2 regions of the Azonexus sp. GW821-FHT04F04 genome follow, and region 1 is predicted to be linked to the other one. Evidence: predicted binding sites of a transcription regulator. Region 1 holds the regulator's gene; the other holds the start of a gene.
What was found. Region 1 encodes FliA, which starts transcription of late flagellar genes. Its sites were predicted from a motif close to CTAAAGTTNNNNNNNNNNNNGCCGNTA; they were not measured.
Positions count from the first base shown of each region.

Region 2: miaB (tRNA (N6-isopentenyl adenosine(37)-C2)-methylthiotransferase MiaB) is a predicted target of FliA. The motif match lies at 2,025-2,051, and genes of this name have one in related genera.

Region 1 covers NZ_JBWKSX010000013.1:61,063-65,273, forward strand. Annotated here, with positions in the region: gene AC07TV_RS19985 (flagella synthesis protein FlgN) at 1-260, shown strand, start outside; gene motD (flagellar motor protein MotD) at 279-1,082, opposite strand; gene AC07TV_RS19995 (flagellar motor protein) at 1,082-1,822, opposite strand; gene AC07TV_RS20000 (RNA polymerase sigma factor FliA) at 1,815-2,567, opposite strand; gene AC07TV_RS20005 (MinD/ParA family ATP-binding protein) at 2,567-3,457, opposite strand; gene flhF (flagellar biosynthesis GTPase FlhF) at 3,450-4,211, opposite strand, start outside.
Region 2 covers NZ_JBWKSX010000001.1:779,827-784,037, forward strand. Annotated here, with positions in the region: gene AC07TV_RS03790 (PhoH family protein) at 1-620, opposite strand, end outside; gene miaB (tRNA (N6-isopentenyl adenosine(37)-C2)-methylthiotransferase MiaB) at 601-1,938, opposite strand; tRNA gene AC07TV_RS03800 (tRNA-Met) at 2,069-2,145, shown strand; gene AC07TV_RS03805 (hypothetical protein) at 2,262-2,489, shown strand; gene ahpF (alkyl hydroperoxide reductase subunit F) at 2,585-4,150, opposite strand.

The sequences.
Region 1 (4,211 bases):
AGCCTACTATCGACATGCAAGCATGGTTTTCGGCACACCCACAGGAAAAAGAATCCGCTGCTCTTTGGGAGGGCATGTTGAAAATTGCACGGGAAGCCCGCGGGATAAACGAGCTAAATGGAAACCTGATTAGTGTACTGCATCAAAAAACCAGCGAAGCGCTCGCCATCCTGACGCATTCCCAAGCAGACCAATCTCTATATAGCAGTAGCGGCCAGGCTGCCATGAGTACAGGTAGTCGAATCATCGACTCGGCTTGATCTCTAAATTGAAGCAGATCAGCGACCAATTTCCTTTGGCGCTTCGTTGATCTCAGTGGGCTCTTCCGGGCGATTTGAGTCAATCATGACGCTGACACGGCGATTTCTGGCCCGTCCTTCCGGAGTCGTATTGGTTTCAACTGGTCTGGTATCACCATAGCCAATTGCCGTAAGTCGCTCGGCCCCCACCCCCCCATCGTTAAACAGCCTGAGCACCGTCGTCGCTCGCATCGCTGACAATTCCCAATTGGATGGGAATTGAGGCGTAGCTATCGGCACATTATCTGTGTGCCCCTCAATTGTGATCGGATAATCCGTATCGGCGAGCACCTGCGCGATAACACCCATGGCGCTAATTGATGCTGGCTGCAAACGCGCCTGCCCTGCGGAAAACAGAACGCTGTCATTTATCTCGATAGTCACGCCACGACTCGTCTCCAGCAGGCGAACTTTGCCTGCTGCGACAAGCGGCTGCAGCGCCTCCATGATGCTGCCTGCCACATTCTTCATCTTTTGCCGCTGCTCGGCCTTTTTGGCCTCGTTCTTGACCGTCTCCGGCGCCTTGTCAACTTTGATGACCGGCCGCGGCAGCATGGGGAGGGCACCCTGAATGACCGCTACCGGCTGCCCACCCGACTCGCCTGTTTTGTTGTTGAAAGCATTGGTCAGCGAATTGGACAGTACCTTGTATTTCCCTTCGTTTACCGACGACACGGCATACATGACCACAAAAAACGCAAACAGCAGGGTGATGAAATCGGCGTAGGAGACTAACCAGCGCTCGTGGTTTTCAGGCTCCTCATCTCTACGCTTGCGGGCCATCAGTGAAGATAGCCTTTCAGGCGCCCTTCAATAATTCGGGGATTGTCACCGACCGCAATGCCGACAAGACCATCAACAAGCATTTCACGCGATGAAACCATACGCATCACGTAATACTTAAGTTTGGCTGCGATAGGAAGATAGACAAGGTTGGCCAATCCGACGCCATAAATCGTTGCGACAAACGCTACAGCGATTCCTCCGCCGAGCTTGGTAGGGTCTGACAGATTCTCCATGACATGAATCAACCCCATCACAGCCCCCAGAATCCCTATCGTAGGGGAGTAGCCTCCAGCCGCATCCCATATTTTTGCCGACTGGCGCCACTCATCTTCAAAGGTGCCTATTTCGACCTCCAGCAATTCCCGGATTCTCTCTGGATCTGCACCATCGACAAGGAGTTGCAGGCCCTTGCGAGCGAACTCGTCCTTTATTCCTGGAATATAGTTTTCCAGAGCCAGCAGCCCCTCGCGCCGCGACATCTGGCTCCAGTTAAGAATCTGTTCGATCAGACGCTTCTGCTCAATGACAGGGGGGATCCAAACCCACTTTGCCATCTTTATTCCACGCTTGAAGATATGGATCGGACTCTGCAACAACACCGCCCCCAAGGTACCACCCAGGACGATCAGCAAAGCTGTTGGCTGGACCAGGGAGCCAACACTTCCTCCCTCAAGATACTGGCCGCCAATGATCGCAACAATACTTATTGCGAGGCCGGCGAGGCTGATCTTATCCACCAGCCTTCTCCTTGCGACGTTTTGCGGCGGCGGGAACTTCACCGACAATACGGCTACGCAGCCGTGCGACAGCCTGGGTATGCAACTGACAAACCCGGGACTCGGTGACCCCCATAACCTCGCCAATTTCCCTCAAATTCAAATCCTGCTCATAGTACAAAGCCATCATCAACTTTTCACGCTCCGGCAACAGACCGATGGCCAGCACGAGTTGCTCCTTTACGCCCCTGTCTTCCAGAATGCTTACCGGGTCTGCGTCATTATCCGTAAAGTGCCGTTCGAGAAAACCCTCGTCGTCTGAACCGGAAAAATCTTCGTAATAGACAATTTGATGGCCACGCGCATCCTGAAGCGTCCGTTGGTAATCGGTCAAGGACAGACCCAAGGCGTCAGCCAGCTCCTTTTCTGAGGGTGCGCGACCATGTTCGTGCTCAAGCTGGTTGATGGTCGTTTCGATGCGGCGCAGCTCCCGACGCAAATTCCGTGGCAACCAATCATTTTCCCGAAGGCCATCCAGCATGGCGCCGCGGATTCGTTGTGTTGCATAGGTTTCGAACTGCGCGCCAAAACCTTCCTGATACCGATCTATTGCGTCAAGCAACCCTAGCATCCCGTTCTGGACGAGATCATCAAACTGCACACTGGGTGGTAGGCGAGCCATCAGATGATAGGCGATACGCTTCACCAGCGGCGCGAAGCGCTGAACCAGCTGATCCCTATCTGGCTGCCCGGCAGCGGTATACATCAGGCTCGTAGTACGTTGGGGGTTATACGTTGGCTCAAGTGTAACAGCTGCTGCATGAACTGACCGACACCTGCAGCCTCGCATTCGCTGCGCTGCCAGTAAAGCATATCCGAGGCGATGTCTCGGAACGCCGCAGCCGACTGCGAATCCGGGGCCTGAACCAGGACCGAACGACATAGCTGAGCTGACTGACGCAGTGCTTCATCGAGCGGAATAGCACCAGCAAAATCCAGGCGAGCCACACCCCGCTGTGCGGCTACCTGGGCGATGTTCTCGAATATTGAGCGGGCATCGGCGTGACTGCGAACCTTGTTCACCAAAATTCGAAAGTGCTTTCGCGAAAAGGCATGGCTCACTTTTTTAATCAGGGAATATGCTTCAGTTATCGAAGAGCTACTACCCGACAGAACCACTACAGCCTCCTGAGATACCAGACCAAATGGCGAAAAGCCATTTGGATGTGCCATGCTGGCGTCAACTAGGATTACGTCGATAGGCCTCTCCAGACCAGACATGGCATCAAGCAAGGTCTGCTGCTGAGGCAACGACAGCCGCCCGAGTTTTCTTGCCGCTCGAGCTGCCGGCAGAACCCGTAATCCAAGCATGGGCTGAAGCAAGACTTGCGAAAGCTGCATTTCGCGCTGGACTACATTTAAAAGATCGTGCCGAGCGACTAGGCCGAAAGTGGACGCAATATCGTCACCCGGCACATGCTCGTCGATGATTAGAACCTCTTTTCCAAGGCGTGCCAGCGCCACACCAATATTGGCCACGGCAACACTGCGTCCAACACCATCACATCCAGCAACAAATGTAATGACTTGCAATTGCTGCCCCCCGCCTAGTAGGCGGCGCAATCCAGCCGCCTGATCAACACGAAAGTCAGCCACGACGGCCTCCAACGGCAACCATGCCTGCACTTGCCATCATGAGCCCGGGTTCGAGGCCATCGAATTTGTGAGGAGAACTTTCAGGAACATCCTTGAAGGCACGATGCAGGAGATAGCTGCGATTGGGCAGATGCAAATCCTCTGGCACGCGTTGCCCATTGGAAACATATTGAAGCTTCAGTCCATGGCGCATGATGACATCCAGAACTGTCGCCAGACTGGCAGCTTCGTCAATTTTCGTCAGGATGCATCCGGCGAGCGTCTCACCAGCATAGGCGCGCACAACGTCATCGAGAGTATCGCCACGTGAAGTCGAGTTCAGCAGCAGCAAGCGCTCAACGTCACACCCCGCGAGCATGTCCGTCAACTCAGGAACCAGTTTATCCCTCTGGCTCATCCCCATCGTATCGATCAGCACCATGTGCTTGTGCTGCAGCTCCATCAATGTCTGTCGCAGTTCATTTGCATCCTTGACCAAGTGCACGGATACACCAAGGATACGACCGTAGATACGTAGTTGTTCATGGGCACCAATCCGATAACCATCGGTAGTGACCAGTGCCACCTTGCTTGGCCCATGGCGTAAAACACAACGCGCCGCCAGCTTCGCAGTTGTTGTCGTCTTCCCCACTCCGGTCGGACCGACTAGCGCGTAAACGCCGCCCCGATCAACGATATCATTTTCATTGCCAATGGTCAGGAGCGAGCGATCAGCCGCCCCCTTTACCCACGCCATTGCCTCCAGACCATTCAT
Region 2 (4,211 bases), on a different contig from region 1:
GGCCTGAGATACGGGTCGATCTTCTGCGTCAGGTCGCCGGGCAGGAAGCCGAGGCGCTCGCCGGCTTCGACCGCCGGGCGGGTCAGGATGATGCGTTCGACCAGATCGCGCTCGAAGGCATCGACGGCCGAGGCGACGGCAAGATAGGTCTTGCCCGTGCCGGCCGGACCGATGCCGAAGGTGATGTCGTGTTCCTGAATATGCTTGAGGTACTCGACCTGGCGCGGCGTGCGGCCGTGCAGTTCGGTCTTGCGGGTGATCAGTTGCGGGCCGTCGACCGGGCCTTCGGCGCGGCGCGACACCCGGCGCACCGGGGCGTTGAGCAGTTCGATCAGGCCGAGCTGGATTTCATCGACGGTCAGCGCCTGACGGGCCATGCCGTAGAAATGCTGCAGCGCTTCCACGGTCAACCGGGATTTTTCGCCAAAAACGGAAAACCGTTCGTTGCGCCGACGGATGACGACATCGAAAGCGGTTTCGATCTGCCGGATGTTTTCGTCGAGCGGGCCGCACAGGTTGGCGAGCAGGACGTTGTCGACCGGCGCCAGGGCGAGTTCCACAGGCTTGGTCTTGGGTGCGGGCTTGGCCCGCACCGCCGGTTTAGTCTTCTCGGATGACAATTTCGCCTCGCAGCGTGTGCGACAGTGACGACGTGATGCGGACATCGACGAAGGTGTTGATCAGCCGCGGATTGCCGGCGAAATTGACGATGCGGTTGTTGTCGGTACGCCCGGCCAGTTCATGCACGTCCTTCTTCGACGTGCCTTCGACCAGCACGCGCTGGATGCTGCCAACCATCGTCTGGCTGATCGCCTGGGCCTGTTCGTCGATGCGCTTCTGCAAACGCAGCAGGCGAGCCGACTTGACCTCGGCTGGCGTGGCATCGTCGAGTTCGAGCGCCGGGGTGCCCGGGCGCGGGCTGTACACAAAGGAGAACGAACTATCGAAGCCGACTTCGTCGATCAGCTTCATCGTCTTCTCGAAATCCTCGTCCGTTTCGCCTGGGAAGCCAACGATGAAGTCCGACGACAGCGAAATGTCCGGCCGCGCCGCGCGCAGCTTGCGGATGATCGATTTGTATTCGAGCGTCGTGTAGCCGCGCTTCATGGCCGCCAGTACACGGTCCGAGCCGGCTTGCACGGGCAGGTGCAGGTGCGATACGAGTTTCGGAACGTTGGCGTAGGTATCGAACAGGCGCTGCGTCATCTCGCGCGGATGTGAGGTCGTGTAACGGATGCGCTCGATGCCCGGCACTTCGGCGATGTACTCGATCAACATTGCCAGATCGGCCTTTTCGTCGGTCTCGGCCATGTCGCCGCGATAGGCATTCACATTCTGGCCAAGCAGCGTCACTTCGCCGACGCCATTGGCGGCCAGTCCGGCCACTTCGGTCAGCACGTCGTCGAACGGCCGCGACACCTCGCCGCCGCGGGTGTAGGGCACGATGCAGAAGGTGCAGAACTTCGAGCAGCCTTCCATGATCGAGACGAAGGCTGAAGCACCCTTCACTTCGGCCGGCGGCATCGAATCGAACTTCTCGATTTCCGGGAAGGAAATATCGACCGCCGCCTTGCCCTTGGTCTTGCGCTCGGCCATCAGCTGGGGCAGGCGATGCAGGGTCTGTGGCCCAAAGACGATATCGACGTACGGCGCCCGGGCGACAATCGCATCGCCCTCCTGGCTCGCCACGCAGCCGCCAACGCCGATCACCAGATCGGGATTTAGCTTCTTCAGGTGACGAACCCGGCCGAGGTCGTGGAAAACCTTCTCCTGCGCCTTCTCGCGCACCGAGCAGGTGTTGAACAGGATGATGTCGGCTTCTTCAACGTTGTCGGTTCGGACAATCGGCTCGGAGGCATTGAGCACGTCGGCCATTTTGTCCGAATCGTACTCATTCATCTGGCACCCGAAGGTGCGGATGAATAATTTCTTGGGCATGGGTAACACTTTACAAATCAGTGGGTGCCGCTTAGGTCATCCTGCGGCACAAAAGTTCGCCATTATAACCGACCGGAAATTCGGTTGACCGGCCAAGCCCCCGCAAACTATAATCCGCGCCCTCAAGCGTGGTGATGTAGCTCAGTCGGTTAGAGCGATGGATTCATAACCCATAGGTCGGCAGTTCGATTCTGCCCATCACCACCAGAAATGCCAAAACCCGCTGATTCGTCAGCGGGTTTTTCTTTTTTGGCCCCGCAATCTGGGCCAAATATTGCTAGTACTACCTCGTGGTTTCGTTTTTCTGAAAAGCGAGGTGCGTCATGAATGAATTCCCGAACTCATTTAATGCCAACCCAGCGTTGACCGAAGAGGCGATGTTCTGGATGCGTTTGGCCGCATTTGCCGGCGTTTCGGAGTATGTGCTGTCGACGGGGCCTTCGTTGCTCGATGCCGAGGAGCTTTTGTTCGGCTATTGCCTGCCGGGCGATCTGCCTTCTCGCTATGCCAGTCTTTCCGGCGGTGTGGCGAATCCGCGCGTGCTGGTTTAGCTGTCTGCCGACGTTTGTTGGATTGTCGACGAGATGAAAGAACCAATGCACCGGGGCGGTGCATTGGTTCCGGGCTGGCTAGTCGATCAAATCGATCAGGCCGGTGCCGAGCTGCGGATCAGGTGATCGAAGGCGCTGAGCGAGGCGGTGGCGCCGGCGCCCATGGCGATGATGATCTGCTTGTAGGGCACGGTCGTACAGTCGCCGGCGGCGAAGACGCCGGGAAGCGAGGTCTGGCCCTTCGCGTCGATTTCGATTTCGCCGAAGCGGCTCAGGTTGAGCGAGCCCTTGAGCCAGTCGGTGTTGGGCAGCAGGCCGATCTGGACGAAGATGCCTTCGAGTTCGACGTGCTTGATCTCTTCCGTAACGCGGTCCTTGTAGGTGATGCCGTTGACCTTCTGGCCGTCACCGGTGACTTCGGTCGTTTGCGCTGACTTGATGACGGTGACGTTGGGCAGGCTGTAGAGCTTTTTCTGCAGAACGGCGTCGGCGCGGAGGGTGTCGGCGAATTCGAGCAGCGTGACGTGGGCAACGATGCCGGCCAGATCGATGGCGGCTTCGACGCCGGAGTTGCCGCCGCCGATGACGGCAACGCGCTTGCCCTTGAACAGCGGGCCGTCGCAGTGCGGGCAGAAGCAGACGCCCTTGGCCTTGTATTCCTGCTCGCCGGGTACGTTCATTTCGCGCCAGCGGGCGCCGGTGGCGAGGATGACGGATTTTGATTTGAGCGAGGCGCCGTTTTCGAGCTGGATTTCGACCAAGCCGCCGGCTTCGCTGGCCGGCACGAGTTTGGCGGCGCGTTGCAGGGTCATGATGTCGACTTCATAGTCCTTGACGTGTTGTTCCAGCGCTGCGACCAGCTTCGGTCCTTCGGTATGGCTGACCGAGATGAAGTTTTCGATGCCTAGCGTGTCCATGACCTGACCGCCGAAACGCTCGGCCAGGATGCCGGTGCGGATACCTTTGCGGGCAGCGTAGACGGCTGCCGCAGCACCGGCCGGCCCGCCGCCGACGACGAGGACGTCGAAGGCTTCCTTCTGGCCGAGCGCCTCGGCGGCGCGAGCGGCGGCGCCGGTGTCGACCTTGGCGAGGATTTCCTCGATGAGCATGCGGCCGGCGCCGAATTCGGCACCGTTGAGGTAAGTGGTCGGTACGGCCATGATCTGGCGGGCATTGACCACGTCCTGGAACATGGCGCCGTCGATCATCGTGCTCGTCACGCCGGGGTTGAGGACGGCCATCAGGTTGAGCGCCTGCACGACGTCCGGGCAGTTGTGGCAGGACAGCGAGATGAAGGTCTCGAAATTGAAGGTGCCGGGCAGGGCCTTGATCTGGTCAATGACGGATTGTTCGACCTTGGGCGGATGGCCGCCGGTCTGCAGCAGGGCGAGGACGAGCGAGGTGAATTCGTGGCCCATCGGGATGCCGGCAAAGGTAATGCGCGGCGTTTCGCCGGGCAGGCCGATGGCGAAGGATGGGCGCAAGGCAGCGGTGCCGTCTTCACGCAGGCTGACCTTGGCCGAGAGTTCGGCGATATCGACCAGCAGGTCGCGCATTTCCTGGGCCTTGGCACTATCGTCGAGCGAGGCGACGAGTTCGATCGGGCGTTGCAGTTTTTCGAGATAGGCCGTGAGTTGGGCCTTGATGTTGCTGTCTAGCATGTTGTTCTCCCTGAGCTGAATTTCACTGAAATTCCACGGTCAACCGGAAAATTTCGCTGAA